Regions from separate parts of the Rhizobium sp. H4 genome, predicted to be linked through region 2. Evidence: predicted binding sites of a transcription regulator. Region 2 holds the regulator's gene; each other region holds the start of a gene.
The links. Region 2 encodes LexA, which represses DNA repair genes until DNA is damaged. Its sites were predicted from a motif close to TGTTCNNNNTGTGTTCNG; they were not measured.
Positions count from the first base shown of each region.

Region 1: a site for LexA is predicted at 2,382-2,399, ahead of C4N04_RS19955 (ATP-dependent helicase). Genes of this name have one in related genera too.
Region 3: a site for LexA is predicted at 2,261-2,278, ahead of C4N04_RS11985 (YifB family Mg chelatase-like AAA ATPase). Genes of this name have one in related genera too.

Region 1 covers NZ_PSOW01000012.1:189,196-194,288, forward strand. Annotated here, with positions in the region: gene C4N04_RS19925 (hypothetical protein) at 1-29, opposite strand, end outside; tRNA gene C4N04_RS19930 (tRNA-Thr) at 185-259, shown strand; gene C4N04_RS19940 (DUF982 domain-containing protein) at 1,121-1,366, shown strand; gene C4N04_RS19945 (hypothetical protein) at 1,652-1,915, opposite strand; gene C4N04_RS19950 (hypothetical protein) at 2,079-2,345, shown strand; gene C4N04_RS19955 (ATP-dependent helicase) at 2,447-4,507, shown strand; gene C4N04_RS19960 (MBL fold metallo-hydrolase) at 4,681-5,093, opposite strand, start outside.
Region 2 covers NZ_PSOW01000003.1:210,282-215,374, reverse strand. Annotated here, with positions in the region: gene eno (phosphopyruvate hydratase) at 1-280, opposite strand, end outside; gene kdsA (3-deoxy-8-phosphooctulonate synthase) at 422-1,267, opposite strand; gene C4N04_RS05960 (VOC family protein) at 1,264-2,160, opposite strand; gene lexA (transcriptional repressor LexA) at 2,357-3,076, shown strand; gene C4N04_RS05950 (ComEC/Rec2 family competence protein) at 3,057-5,093, opposite strand, start outside.
Region 3 covers NZ_PSOW01000006.1:256,376-261,468, forward strand. Annotated here, with positions in the region: gene rsmI (16S rRNA (cytidine(1402)-2'-O)-methyltransferase) at 1-135, shown strand, start outside; gene C4N04_RS11970 (YraN family protein) at 125-493, shown strand; gene C4N04_RS11975 (cupin domain-containing protein) at 677-1,180, shown strand; gene gshB (glutathione synthase) at 1,269-2,216, shown strand; gene C4N04_RS11985 (YifB family Mg chelatase-like AAA ATPase) at 2,371-3,903, shown strand; gene C4N04_RS11990 (hypothetical protein) at 4,320-4,907, shown strand; gene cysK (cysteine synthase A) at 4,904-5,093, opposite strand, start outside.

The sequences.
Region 1 (5,093 bases), on a different contig from region 2:
TGGTGGCCGGTTTCGGTCTTGTTGTTCATGTCACAGGATTAGCCGAATTCGCGCCGATCCAAAAGTCCCCTACACCGCAATCCACGCGAAGTTGGAATTTGCGGCTTGCGCTTGTCGTCAAGCTGTGGCAATAGCCGCCCCGTTCCCGCGATTGAGCCGCCCGGCTCACACGGGTCCTGGTCCTGCTGCCGTAGCTCAGTGGTAGAGCACACCCTTGGTAAGGGTGAGGTCGGTGGTTCAATCCCACTCGGCAGCACCAGTTTTCTTTCAGGCAATAACATCATATCTCGTGTGCCCGGCCGCCCCTCATCCGGCTGCCGCCACCTTCTCCCCGTAAACGGGGCGAAGGGGATATGCCGCAACGTCTCCGTCCCTCGCTGGCCCCTAGCAGGGCACGTCCCCTCGCCCCGTTTACGGGGAGAGGGTTAGGGTGAGGGGCAGCCATCCGCAGGAAGCGGACAGCATGCCCGTACAATCGGGGATTTCGGTCGCTTCGAGATAATAGGGTCGGAACGGGGATAACTGCCACCGTTCGACCAATTCGCCAGTTACCACAACGTCTTGACCTGGAATTGGTTCGTGGGGCAGTCCGTTAACCCCGTCAAATATGCCCTCTACATACTATCGATCAACACTCTCTGATGCCACATGGGAGGCGATATCTATCGTCTCCCTCTTCCCCAGCCGCTGAAGGTTGACCCGCAGATATTCCCGCTGCATTCGCGGGACAGTTTCGATGGAAATATGGACGAGGAAGGATTCTTCAGCCGATATCTCCGCGCCGTGGGCAAGAGGCGGCATTGCCAGCGCGCCATAGAAAATAGCAGTCTGGATCAGATTTCCGCCTAACCATATGTTGAACTCTTAGCTTGCGGAGCACGGATCAGCGATACGGGCCTGCACCTTATGGTTTATTGAAGGCCTCTCCTTCGCGTACGGGCGTCCCCCCTTCGAATCCTACGATCGCGTGTCGCCAGGTGGCATTTCCGTTTCACCAGCAACAAACGATTCACCATTGTTGACCGCAAAAATCTCGCTAGAATGGCTATCATGGCCGTGTCTCGCCTGAGGATAGGCGGGCGCTGCACCGTAGTTCTGTCGAAACCCTGGAGGAGCATCGATGGCAACTGAAAAATGGCACGACCCGGTCAAGGTCGGTTTCGAAGGCGCTGACCTCAGAACCGTCAACGGGCCGTTCGATGCGCTGAAATGCCTGGCGGATCTCTGGCCGAGCGCGCGCGGACTGCATTATATCAAGGCGCGCAGCACCTGTCGGGCAGCACTCGACGGACGCAAGAGCGTGGAAGAGGCAAGAGCCGAATTCCTGGCGGCTGCCGAAGAGGCGAAGCTGAAGCTGCTGCATTAACACGGCGAGGAACGCGCGGCTGTTTTCCGATTTGTTCGGCAAGGCGTGCCGGAACGATACATTGTTTAATTTTTACTTAACCCTGGATCGAGCCGTTGCCGGGTTTGGGCGCAAAAGGCGTTGCGCCTGAGACAGCTGTTTCGATAAAAAACACCCAGCCATCATGATGATGGTCAGAGGCTCGTCACCGGACAAGCAGGCGAGCCTCGTTCGAACGCCAGGCATGGATGTCGTCCGACAACCGCCGACACTTTTCGGCATCATGCTTCAGAGCAGATCGGATTTTCAGCAGGCCGCGTCACCCGCATTTTCCACCTCGATATACCCGACACCGATGATCGTGCCGTCGCCCGTGCGGATGAATGACGGCAGATAGTGCGGCTCTACAGGCGTGCAGGCGGTCGTTTCGGTATATTCGTTGAGCGCGATCTGGTCCTTCGGAAGCGCGGAATAATCCGTGCCGGTTTCGAGCGAGGCATGGGCCGAGCCGGCAAGGACACCGCAGCCGATGATCAGAGTGGGCGCCCAGAGGCGAGGAAGCGTCTGCATGATGGTCTCCAGCGTTTCAGATCCGGCATTTCAACACGTGGGAAGGTGTTTGGTTCCGTTACCTGGCCCTGTGCGAGTGATATCTTCGGGACTGTGGTGTTGCACCCTTGGCGGAAGGCACCGCCGTTCCATATCTGGCGGCAGTCCGAGAGGAATGACGACGATGAAAGCGCTACTGCCCGCCCTTTTTGCCGGCGCCCTGCTGGCCGGCTGCTCCTCGGCCGACAGCCCGGCGCTCGACCCCATCCCCGGCAGCATCACCTATGGCGGCCAACCGCGAACCAAGCTGACCAAGTCGCCGGTCGGCAGCGCCGTTTACAACCAGTTCTACAATGAGAGCGGCCAGCGCGTGGAGGAGACCTATATTCTTCAGCCGGACCGCAGCCTGAAACTGGTGCGTCGCGAAGTGGGGCCGGATTTCCCCGATTGAGGATTGCCGGTTCCCGACTTGACATCGCCGACAATCGCGAACATTCAAGGAACATCTAATCTTCTCGCGGTGATTCTGCGGGAGCCCGACCGGACGGCTGGATGTATCTCGAAAAGCTCAATCCCCAGCAGCGCATGGCCGTCGAGCACGGCACGCTCACCGACGGCAGCCATATTGCCGGGCCGCTGCTGGTCATCGCCGGCGCCGGTTCCGGCAAGACGAATACCTTGGCGCATCGGGTCGCCCATTTGATCGTCAAGGGCGCCGATCCCCGCCGCATCCTGCTGATGACTTTCTCGCGCCGGGCCGCCGCCGAGATGGCGCGGCGCGTCGAGCGCATCTGCCGCGACGTGCTCGGTTCGAAGGCCGGCGTCATGACCGATGCGCTTCATTGGTCCGGCACCTTCCATGGCATCGGCGCCAGGCTGCTGCGTGACTATAACAAGCAGATCGGCCTCGACGCCGATTTCACCATTCATGACCGCGAAGACAGCGCCGACCTTATGAACCTCATCCGGCACGATCTCGGCTTCTCCAAGACGGAAAGCCGCTTTCCGGCCAAGGGCACCTGCCTTGCCATTTATTCCAGGGCGGTGAATTCGGAGACGGCGCTTGACCAGGTGCTGCGCGACGCCTTCCCCTGGTGCGCGGCCTGGGAAACACAGCTGCGCGAGCTTTTTGCCTGCTATGTCGAGGCCAAGCAGAGCCAGAATGTGCTCGATTACGACGACCTCCTGCTCTACTGGGCGCAGATGGTCGGCGAGAGCGTGATCGCCGAGGATATCGGCAGCCGCTTCGACCATGTGCTGGTCGACGAATATCAGGACACCAACCGGCTGCAGGCCTCGATCCTAATGGCGCTGAAGCCCGGCGGTCGGGGACTGACCGTCGTCGGCGACGATGCGCAGTCGATCTATTCCTTCCGTGCAGCGACGGTGCGCAACATCCTCGATTTTCCCGCCGCCTTCAGCCCGCCCGCCAATATCGTCACGCTCGACCGCAACTATCGCTCGACGCAGCCGATCCTGACAGCCGCCAACGCCGTCATCGATCTCGCCTCGGAGCGCTTCACCAAAAATCTCTGGACCGAGCGGCAATCGGCCGAGCGGCCGCGCCTCGTCACCGTGCGCGACGAGGCCGATCAGGCGCGTTACGTTGCCGACAAGGTGCTCGACAATCGCGAAGAGGGCCTGAAGCTCAAGCAGCAGGCGGTGCTGTTCCGCGCTTCGCATCACAGCGGGCCGCTGGAGGTTGAGCTGACCCGGCGCAACATTCCCTTCGTCAAGTTCGGCGGGCTGAAATTTCTCGACAGCGCCCATGTCAAGGACATGCTGGCCGCGCTTCGCTTCGCCCAGAACCCGCGCGACCGGGTGGCGGGTTTCCGGCTGATGCAAATCCTGCCGGGCGTAGGGCCGTCGACGGCGCAGAAGGCGCTCGACCTGATGGCCGAGGATGCGAGCCCGCTGTCGGCGCTCGCCGCCATGCCGGCGCCGCCGCGCTCCGGCGAGGACTGGGCGGCTTTCGTTTCGATGCTGCAGGAGATCAAATCCGGCAAGGCCGGCTGGCCGGCGGAAATCGAGCTAGCGCGGCAATGGTACGCGCCGCATCTGGAGCGTCTGCATGAGGACGCGGCAACGCGGCAGGCCGATCTGTTACAGCTCGAGCAGATTGCCGTCGGTTATGCCTCGCGCGAGCGTTTCCTCACCGAGCTCACCCTCGACCCGCCGGATGCGACCAGCGACCAGGCCGGCGTGCCGCTGCTCGATGAGGATTATCTCATTCTGTCGACCATCCATTCGGCCAAGGGCCAGGAATGGACGAGGGTCTTCATGCTGAACGTCGTCGACGGCTGCATTCCGAGCGATCTTGCCGTCGGCGCCACCGCCGAAATCGAGGAGGAGCGCCGGCTGCTCTATGTGGCGATGACGCGTGCCCGCGACGGTCTCGACCTCGTCGTGCCGCAGCGTTTCTTCACCTATGGGCAGAACGCGCAGGGCGACCGGCATGTCTATGCCTCGCGCAGCCGCTTCATTCCGGCGACCCTGCTGCAATTCTTCGAGGCCTGCAGCTGGCCGCAGGTGAAATCGGATGCCGCCGCTCAAGCGCAGGCGCGGCAGGTGCGCATCGATGTCGGCGCCCGTATGCGCGGCATGTGGCGCTAGAACAGGATGATTTTAGGCCCGGTCGGCCTAAAATCTGAATCCTGCTCTGAATTAAAGAGTTAGAGCATGATGTCGCCCGAAAACCGCTCACACTTTTCGGCATCATGCTCTGAGCGCCGCATGGAATCCGATCCATACGACGCGCTTTGGTTCGGCCCTGACCTGGCGGGCGCTTAGTAGTCCCAGAACACCGGCACCCAACGGAAGACGTCACCGTCGACCGCCACCCGACCGACCGACGGGAACGGCAGGTGGGTGGCCACCAGCTGTTCGCCGTTCGCTGCCAGCTCCCTGAGAAGATCGATGCGAACGCGAGCGGCTTCCTCGGGATCGTGTTCGAAACCATTGTACCAGTCGGGGTGCTCGAACCCGACCGCGAACACGGCATCGCCGGCGAATGTCAGGCGGTCACCGCCGGATGCCAGCCGTACCACGCTGTGTCCGGGGGTGTGGCCGCCGGTGCGTTGGACGACCACACCCGGCGCCACCTCGGACCGCTCATCGAACAGCTTGAGATGGCTGCCGTACTCGCTGAGGAATCGCTTTGCCGTTGCCCGAAGCGCATCCGGAAAGCCGGGCGGCATCG
Region 2 (5,093 bases):
TCATGATGTTGTCGATCTGGATCTGGTTTTCGGCGTCGATGCCGCCGATGGCGTCGAAGATCTCTGTGTTGGCGGCCTCGACGGCCTTCTCTACGCCCTTGCCGAGGTAGCGCTTGCCGCCGTCGCGCAGCTCGACCGCCTCATGGGCGCCCGTCGAGGCGCCCGAGGGAACAGCCGCGCGGCCCATGCTGCCGTCTTCGAGATAGACGTCGACTTCGACGGTGGGGTTGCCACGGCTATCGAGGATCTCGCGGGCGATGATATCGGTGATTGCAGTCATGGGTTCTTCCTGCTCGGTGGGTGATCAATCGTTCGAAGCCTGTCATAATCGAAGGCGTGCAAATTACAATGCCGCAATTTCCAGCCTTCGTACCGGCGTTCTGAAGTGGCCTAAACCACGGTCGTGTCAACCTGTTGAACGTCAAGCCTTGGCAACCGCATCGAACGCAAGCAATTTCTCAAGCAGTCGCGGCATGTCCTTGAGATAGACCATGTTCGGGCCGTCGGACGGAGCGTTGTCAGGGTCCTGGTGGGTTTCGAGAAAGACACCGGCAATACCCGTCGCCACGGCTGCGCGCGCCAGCGTTTCGACGAATTCGCGCTGGCCGCCGGAGGACTCGCCCTGCCCGCCGGGCTGGGCGACGGAATGGGTCGCATCGAAAATGACGGGCGCGCCCATCGCCGCCATGATCGGCAGCGAGCGCATGTCGGAAACCAGCGTGTTGTAGCCGAAGGAGGCGCCGCGCTCGCACAGCAGCACGTTCGGATTGCCGCTGGCATTGAGCTTCTTCAGGACATTCTTCATGTCCCAGGGGGCGAGGAACTGGCCCTTCTTGACGTTGACGACGCGGCCCGTCTTGGCGGCAGCGATCAGAAGATCCGTCTGGCGGCATAGGAAGGCGGGGATCTGCAGAACGTCGATCACCTCCGCCACCTCGGCGCATTGCTCGGCGGTGTGGACGTCGGTCAGGACGGGAAAGCCGAATTCCCGCTTCAGGTCGGCGAAGACCTGCATGCCCTTTTCAAGCCCGATGCCGCGCTCGGCCGAGAGTGAGGTGCGGTTCGCCTTATCGAAGGAACTCTTATAGACGAGGCCGATGCCGAGCTTTGCGCAGAGATCTTTCAGCGTGCCGGCGACCATGAAAGCGTGATCACGGCTCTCCATCTGGCAGGGGCCGGCAATCAGCGACAGGCGGCCGGTATTGGAAAAGGTGACCTGGCCTTCGCCTTCGCCGATCTTGACCTCGGAATTTGTATCAGTGCTCATCGTGGTTCCTCGAAGGCAAAAAGCGCGCCCTGCCCGGGCGTGGGCTTCACCAGAATGCGATTGTTCTTGCGTGTGTATGTCACTCCGTTAGCAGCCAAATGCGCTTCTGTCACGGCAAGATCGGTAACGGTGAAGAGGATTGCCCGGCCGCGCAGACCACGATCGGCGGAGGAGACGACAGGCTCGAAATAGGCCTCCAGCCCTTCCGGCGTCATCAGGCTGATCTTGGCATTCGATGCCGCGATATTCATGCCGAAACCGGTTTTTTCCACCGCCGTTTGCCCGACGGCAAGACCAACGAAGGCGGCAAACGCAGCCGGCTCCGGCGCACAAAGCGCGATCTCGGCAAGGCCCGTCACGCCGTTGGCATGCGCCTCCAGCGCCGCGCGGTCGGCCGGGAACGAATTGATGCGCTGACAGGTGAAGAGAAAGAAGTCGGGCGCGCGCAGATCGCTTGAAAAGGCCAGTTTGAAGCTGCCGACGCTTTCCGAACCGTCCGGCATTCGCATCGGCCGGCTGAACTGCAACATCTCGCCGGCGCTCGCGCCGTTGCCGACGAATCGCCGATGATCGAGGCCGGCATCCTCGGTGAGGAAGGCCAGCGCCGAAAGGCCCTCCTCGCCGCAGCGGAAGCGGAAGGCACGATTGCGGGCGACGAAGACATTCCCCTGACGGGCCGCCGCCTCGCTCTCCTCGACGCTCGCCACGCCGAGCGGCTCGATATAGGTCTTGTCGGCGAAAAAGACGCAGGCATTTTCCGTTCCGAACGGATGGCGCGCATCGGCGGCGACGGTAAAGCCGAGCTTGCCGAGCCTTTCGCGCGCCAGATCGATATTGACGACGGGCAGCACGACATGATCCAGCGGGTGCGGCTTGGCGGAATGTGCGATCATAGGATCCCTCCTGACACGTCAAAGAGATGTGCGACAGCCCCATTCCCAATGCAAGACATGTGCGCCAATCCGGCGAATGAAAATAAAAATCTCGACGAGTTGGCGCGAAGTTTTACGGAAATTTAGCTACTTGCGGAACACATATGGAACATATAGTGTCCGTTCTGGATTTGTTTCAATCAGGGGTCTGACGTCGATGCTCACGCGCAAACAACAGGAGCTTCTCCTTTTCATTCATGAGCGCATGAAGGAATCCGGCGTTCCTCCCTCTTTCGACGAGATGAAGGATGCCCTGGATCTGGCCTCGAAATCCGGCATTCATCGCCTGATCACGGCGCTGGAGGAACGTGGTTTCATTCGCCGCCTACCGAACCGGGCCCGGGCCTTGGAAGTGATCAAGCTGCCGGAGGCCTATAGCCCCAGTCTTCAGCCGCGCCGCGGTTTTTCACCGAGCGTTATCGAAGGCAGCCTCGGCAAGCCCCAGCCGGTCGCCGCCCCCGCTGCCGCAAAGCCGATCGCCGACAACGGCAGCTCTGTCTCCGTGCCGGTCATGGGCCGGATCGCCGCCGGCGTTCCGATCTCGGCTATCCAGAACAATACGCACGACATCGTCGTTCCTGCGGATATGCTCGGCTCGGGCGAACATTACGCGCTGGAGGTCAAGGGCGATTCGATGATCGACGCCGGGATCTTCGACGGCGACACCGTGATTATCCGCAACGGCAGCACCGCAAGCCCTGGCGATATCGTCGTTGCGCTGGTCGACGACGAGGAAGCGACGCTGAAACGCTTTCGCCGCAAGGGCGCCTCGATCGCCCTCGAAGCCGCCAACCCGGCTTACGAGACCCGCATCTTCGGGCCTGACCGGGTCAAGGTGCAGGGCAAGCTGGTCGGCCTCATTCGCCGTTATCACTGACAGCCAACGGAGCTGATTCGGTAAAAGCGTCTTTGCGCCAATCATAGGCGCGATGGCGCATCCATGGACGCGACAAGGCATCGAATGCGGTTGCGACCTCGAGGCCTGTCTGCGCAAAACGCAATTCGACGGAACCGGTCCTGCGCAGCGTCTCGCCGGTGAAGAGTGTCGCACCCGAGTGGCAGCGGTCGAAACGCAGGCGCACCGCGGTCACGACAATCTCGCTGGCGTCGCAGGCCGGGCCGAGATAGGCGGCATTGTCGATGACGGCGACGACATGGCCATTGCCGAGCCTGGCGATACACCAGGCTTTCTTGACGCAGGAAAAACGATTTGCCTCACCGCCGGCTGCGGCGGCCACCATTGCCGTCCTCGCCTCATTCTGCTGATCGCGGGAAAGCCTGAGGCGGCGGTCCTCACCCTGCGGCGGGATGGCAGGGCCATCCAGCATCTTCGGCGGGTGGTGCGTCGGCAGGACCAGCGCTCTCTGCCACTGGTCGAAGATGAAGTCCGGCGGGTTTTCACGGTTGGAAGCCATTGCCGCCGTCGCGACGAGCGCGACCAGACCACCATCCTCGGAAATCACCAGATCCGGCGGTCGGGAACCCGGCAGGATCAGCACGATAAGCGTCGAGACGGCGAGGATCGATGTGCCGGCATGGCGCAATCGGGTGCGGAGCAGCGTCAGCAGCAGAAAGCCTGCCACGGCGACGGCGAAATACCAGGCGGGCAAACGGCCGAGGTCGATATCGCCGCCCCAGCCGGACACCGTCTTGGCGACCGCAATCACCAGATCGAGGCCGAAGCCGACCACAGTCCAGAGCGGAGCGTCCAGGCCGAACGGCATGAGCAACATCGCCAGCAGCCCGGCCGGCATGACGATGAAGGAGATGATCGGCATCGTCGCAAGGTTCGCCGGCAGGCCATAAGCTGTCAGGCGATGAAAATGCTCGACCGCAAACAGCGCCGTGGAAAAGCCGCCGATCAGCGAGGTCAGGAAGACGCCGCCGAAGAAACCGGCGACCGCCACGACCGGCCGCAGGACCGGCAGCTTCAGCAACGGGTTTTCCCGGACGCGCCGGTCCTTCCACAGCTGATAGCCCGATACCAGTGCCAAAGTCGCGGCAAAGGACATCTGGAAGCTCGGACCCAGGACTTCGGAGGGTGAAATGGCGATGATGATGAGCGCCGAGAGAACGACATTGCGCAGGCTGATCGACGGCCGGTCGAAGAAGACGGCAATCAGCATGATCGCCATCATGATGAAGGCGCGTTCGGCCGAAACCCCGAATCCTGAGATCAGGAAGTAGGCTGTAACGGCGACGAGTGCGCCGGCGGCGGCGATCTTCTTTGTCGGATAGGCTTGAGCGACACCCGGAACGAGGCTGAGCAGCATCCGGAAACCGACGAAGAAGATGCCGGCCGACAACGCCATGTTAAGGCCCGAGATCGCCACGATATGAGCAAGGCCGGACTGACGCAGCGCCTCCGTCGTTTCCTTCGAGATGGCGCGCCGCTCGTCGGTCACGAGAGCAGCGGCAAAAGCGCCCGTGTCGCCGGGCAGAATAGAGCGTATACGATCGCCGATGCCGCTGCGCAGCCGGTAAAGCCGTTCGAGCAGAGCGTCGGATGTCGATCTCGCAGCCTGCGGGCCCGCCTGCACATCGACTTTCTCGGGCGCACCGTAGAAGAAGCCGTTGGCGCCGATGCCATCGAAATAGGCACCGAAGGAAAAGTCGTTGAGGGTGGGAAGCGCCGGCCCCGCCGGCGGCGTCAACCGCGCTCGGCCGGTGATGATGTCACCGAGGTCGAAAGGCGCATCGGCACCGCGGGCGATCACGGTTATGCGCCTCGGCGGCCGCTTCACCTGCGGCGCCTCGGTGCCGGTGACCGCAAGAACATAGCGCCACCGCCCGCGATCGTCGCCTTCGCGCCGCTCGACGCGGCCGGTCACCGTCGTCGTCACGGATGAATCGAGGATGACAGTCGAGGCCCGCCGGCTTTCGAGCTGCGCACA
Region 3 (5,093 bases), on a different contig from region 2:
GAGGCCGTGCTTGCCGATCTGGCGAAGTCGATGCCGACGGCAAAGGCCGCCACCGAGGCCGCCCGTCTCACCGGCCTGCCGCGCAAGGCGCTCTATCAGCGCCTCTTGGAGAAGAAGGGCGCCGATGGGCGATAACGACCTTACAGCCGTCAGAAGGAAGGCGCTGCGTCGCGGCGTGATGTCGGAATATGTCGCCGCCATCTTCCTGATGTTGAAGGGCTATCGCATCCTGGCGCTGCGCCACCGCACCCGGCTCGGCGAGATCGATATTGTTGCCCGCAAAGGCGATCTCGCGGTGTTCGTCGAGGTTAAGGCCCGCCATGGCGAGGCTGCGGCTGTCGATGCCGTCTCCGCCGCCGCCCAGAAGCGGATCAGGGCGGCCAGCGATCTCTGGCTCGCCCGCCAGGCCGATCAGGCCCGTCTTTCCCAGCGCTATGATATCGTCGCGGTCACGCCCGGCCGGCTGCCGCGCCATTTTCCGGACGCGTTTTAATGCATGTCGCCCGGAAGTGTGCAGCGGTTCCGGGACAACGACATGCATAAAATCAAAGAGCTTTAGTCATTCCCCGCTTCGCCAAGCTTTCGGATCGTTAAAATTTTAGTTTCGATTTGAACCGGCTTCTTACGACTCTCCGCTATGGCAATCTCTGTAGGGGCAAGAATTGGGGGTTGTTTCATGGCCTGGAAGCTGATGTTTGCAAGTGCGGTCGCCATGGCCGCGCGTTCGGTGCCTTATGCCGTGACGAAGCCGGCCCGAAAATCCTTCATCGCCCATGCGAGCGACCTGCTGCCGCTGAAATCGACGCCGATCAATCCCGACTGGATTATCAGCGGCAATCCTGAGGCGCGCACCGCCGAACATTCGCGCGGCCATGACGAGGCCTCGCTGACGGCGATCTGGGACTGCACTGCGGGCGAATTCCGATGGTTTTTCGGCTGGGACGAGACGGTAATGATCCTCGAAGGCGAGGTCCATATCACCGCCGAGGACGGCACCGAACGAACCTTGTGCACCGGCGACGTCGCCTTTTTCGCCGGCGGAACCTGGGCAAGCTGGCGGGTCGACAATTACGTCCGCAAGGTCGCCTTCTTGCGCAAGCCCTTCCCGAAGCCCTTGGCGATCGCCTATCGCCTGCGCAACCTGCTGCGCAATAGCGGCAACCAGGGCATTGCCGCCTGACCACCGGCGGCGGCCGCAAGCCTTGATTGACCGTTGCGTTTGATACCGGGCCGACCTACATCTGTCCGGCATTCAGCGAGGGACGGAAATGGCCAAGATCACCAATGTAGCGGTCCAGATGGATCATGTCGCCGGCATCAATATCGCAGGTGATTCCACCTTCGCCATGAGCCTGGAAGCCCAGGCGCGCGGCTACCGGCTGTTCCACTACACCCCCGACCGGCTGAGCTTCCGCGACGGCAAGCTTTTTGCCAGCGTCGAGCCGATGCTGCTGCGCGACGTCAAGGGCGATCACTTCGAACTCGGTACACCCGAGCGGATCGATCTTTCCACCATGGATGTGGTGCTGCTGCGCCAGGACCCGCCTTTCGACATGGCCTATATCACTTCGACGCACCTGCTCGAGCGCATTCACCCGAAGACGCTTGTCGTCAACGATCCGGCCTGGGTACGCAATTCGCCGGAGAAGATCTTCGTCACCGAATTCTCCGACCTGATGCCGAAGACGCTGATCACCAAGGATCCGGCCGAAATCCGCCGCTTCCGCGACGAGATGGGCGATATCATCCTGAAGCCGCTCTACGGCAATGGCGGCGCCGGGGTCTTCCATTCGACCCGCGATGACCGCAATCTCTCCTCGCTGCTGGAAATGTTCGGCCAGATGTTCCGCGAGCCCTTCATCGCCCAGCAATATCTGCCCGACGTGCGCAAGGGCGACAAGCGCATCATCCTGGTCGACGGCGAATTCGCCGGCGCCATCAACCGCGTCCCGGCCGAGCATGACAGCCGCTCCAACATGCATGTCGGCGGCCGCGCCGAGGCGACCGAACTGACGCCGCGCGAGAAGGAAATCTGCGCCCGCATCGGCCCGGCGCTGAGAGAACGCGGCTTCCTGCTCGTCGGCATCGATGTGATCGGCGATTACATGACCGAGATTAACGTCACCTCGCCGACAGGCATCCGCGAGGTCAGGAAGTTCGGTGGCGCCGATATCGCGGCCCTGCTCTGGGACGCGATCGAGCGCAAGCGCGGCTGAGGCGGCGCTCGGGTACAACCGCGCCCACCGCTGATATCTGCCTGCGTTCTTTTATTGTTCTTGTTTTAGTCCTGTTTCCGTGCCAGATTGCAACCGCTGGCTTTCAACGGCCACAGGGGCGGTCTCTAAGAGTTTGCGGGACAAGGGTGGGCATATGGTCGCGCGTGTCAGTACGGTGGCATTCCAGGGTATCGAAGGCGTGCCGGTCGAGGTCCAGGTCATGATCGCGCCGGGCAAGGTCGGCATGCAGATCGTCGGCCTGCCCGACAAGGCGGTGGCCGAAAGCCGCGAGCGCGTGCAGGCCGCTCTTCATGCCTCCGGCCTGGCGCTGCCGGGCAAGCGGGTGACCGTCAACCTGGCGCCGGCCGATCTGCCGAAAGAGGGCTCTCATTTCGATCTGCCGATCGCACTGGCGCTGATGGCGGCCCTCGGCGCCATTCCCGCCGATGCGCTGTCGGATTTTGTCGTCGTCGGCGAACTCAATCTCGATGGCACGATCGCCGCCATCGCGGGCGCGCTGCCGGCCGCCATCGGCGCCAATGCGCTCGGCAAGGGGCTGATCTGCCCGGCCGAAAGCGGCGCCGAAGCCGCCTGGGCCGGCGCCGAGGTCGATATTCTGGCACCCCGCAGCCTGATTGCCCTTGCCAATCATTTCCGTGGCACGCAGGTGCTCTCCCGGCCCGAGCCGTCGATCCGCGCCAATGCCGCCAACCTGCCTGATCTTGCCGAGATCAAGGGCCAGGAAAGCGCCAAGCGTGCGCTCGAGGTGGCGGCCGCCGGCGGCCATAATCTCCTGATGGTCGGACCTCCCGGCTCGGGCAAGTCGATGCTGGCGGCAAGGCTGCCGTCGATCCTGCCGCCGCTTTCGCCGGCCGAACTGCTTGAAGTCTCGATGGTTCATTCGATCGCCGGCCAGCTCACCGGCGGCAAGCTGTCCGACCGCCGGCCCTTCCGCACCCCGCATCATTCCGCCACCATGGCCGCCCTTGTCGGCGGCGGCCTGCGCGCCCGTCCAGGCGAAGCCTCGCTCGCTCATCATGGCGTGCTCTTCCTCGACGAGTTTCCCGAGTTCACGCCGCAGGCTCTCGATGCGCTGCGCCAGCCGCTCGAAGGCGGCGAATGCGTCATTGCCCGCGCCAATCACCGCGTCTCCTATCCGGCGAAATTCCAGCTGATCGCGGCGATGAACCCCTGCCGCTGCGGCATGGCCGGTGAGCCCGGTCACACCTGCGCCCGCGGCCCGCGCTGCATGAGCGACTACCAGGCTCGCATCTCCGGACCGCTGATGGACCGCATCGATATCCGCATCGACGTGCCTGCCGTCTCCGCCGCTGATCTTATCCGGCCGATGGCGGCCGAGGCGAGCGCCGACGTCGCCCGCCGCGTCGCCCGCGCCCGCCAGATCCAGCAGGAGCGCTTCGAGCGCGCCGGCGCTGGAGATATCGGCACCAACGCCCGCTGCTCCACCGCGATGATCGAAAAACTCGCCGAACCCGATTCCGCCGGCCTGCAGCTCCTGCGCGACGCCGCCGAAAAGATGAAATTCTCCGCCCGCGGCTACCATCGCGTCCTCAAGGTCGCCCGCACGCTCGCCGATCTCGACGACAAACCGACGGTCGGCCGTCTGCATCTGGCTGAGGCGATCTCCTACAGGATCGCGGGCGAGAGGTTGACGGCTGCGGCGTGAGAAGAAGGGCGGGTGCGTCCAGATGTTTTGAAGTATTAGCCGTCAGGCCGTCCAGCGACCTGCTGATCGCGCTAGTTGGCTGTCCTCAGCGACGTCCCCGCTGAAGGGCTGCCGGATTATGAGATTATCTCGCCGTCGGCGGACCCAACGCGACGGAACGGTTGATCGCTGCCATCGCGGCGCGCTGCCGGCCGCGAACGCTCTTGGCAGGGAATGATGTGCCAAAAGCGGCGCCGAAGCTGCCTGGGCCGCCGATTTAAACCGTCTGAGCTACTTATCCGTGAGGGTAAGGGCCTCTCCTCACTTCGTCGCTCTTTACAATATTAGCTTCGGCTGAAAAAACTTCAGGAAGGATGTCGGCCCGTTTGACACAGTCGATCGGAGGTGGCGGATGAGAAAGGCTGCCGAGGATATAGATGAGTAACGAATATCCGGGCTCAAACGCCAACCCCTTGGAAGTTCTGGACTTGGCGAATGCCTACTTTAGCGCTTCCGAACTTCTGTTCAGCGAGGGTGAGAAGCACGTTGCACTAGCCATTGCCCCGGCTCGAATGTGCGCCATTCACGCTATCGAACTCTACTTAAATGCCTTCCTGCGCCATGAGGGCGTTGCTCCGGAGGAAATACGAAAACGGATGCACAACCTCGTTGAGCCAATGTTCGTTGCTAAACTCAAACTGAGAAAAAAGACCGCCCTGCATCTGGAGGCAATGACTGCAAAGCGTGAGTACCTCATCTCGCGATATGCTCCGAAGCAGGCGAGAGAGCCCACTGACCTGAATCGTTTGGCTGCGACGCTGGCGGAAGTCATGAAGAAGGTTGGCAAACATTTGCATTCAACGAGCCCAGGTGGGACGTCGACAATCATTATTACGGACTACGACAGAACTATCGTCCCACTTCGATTGGGATCAGGTGACGGCACAAAAGAAAGGGCGCCGAAGCGCCCCGATATTCTGCAGGATAAATTGCCGGCGGAAAGGCCCGGCCACAGCCACCCTTAGCTCCCCAGCCCCTCAAACAAGGCCGTCGAAAGATACCGCTCCGCAAACGACGGGATGATCACAACGATGTTCTTGCCGGCATTCTCCGGACGGCTGCCGACCTTGATCGCTGCGGTCAGTGCCGCACCCGAGGAAATCCCCACCGGCACGCCTTCGAGCCTTGCGACCAGGCGGGCCAGTTCGAAG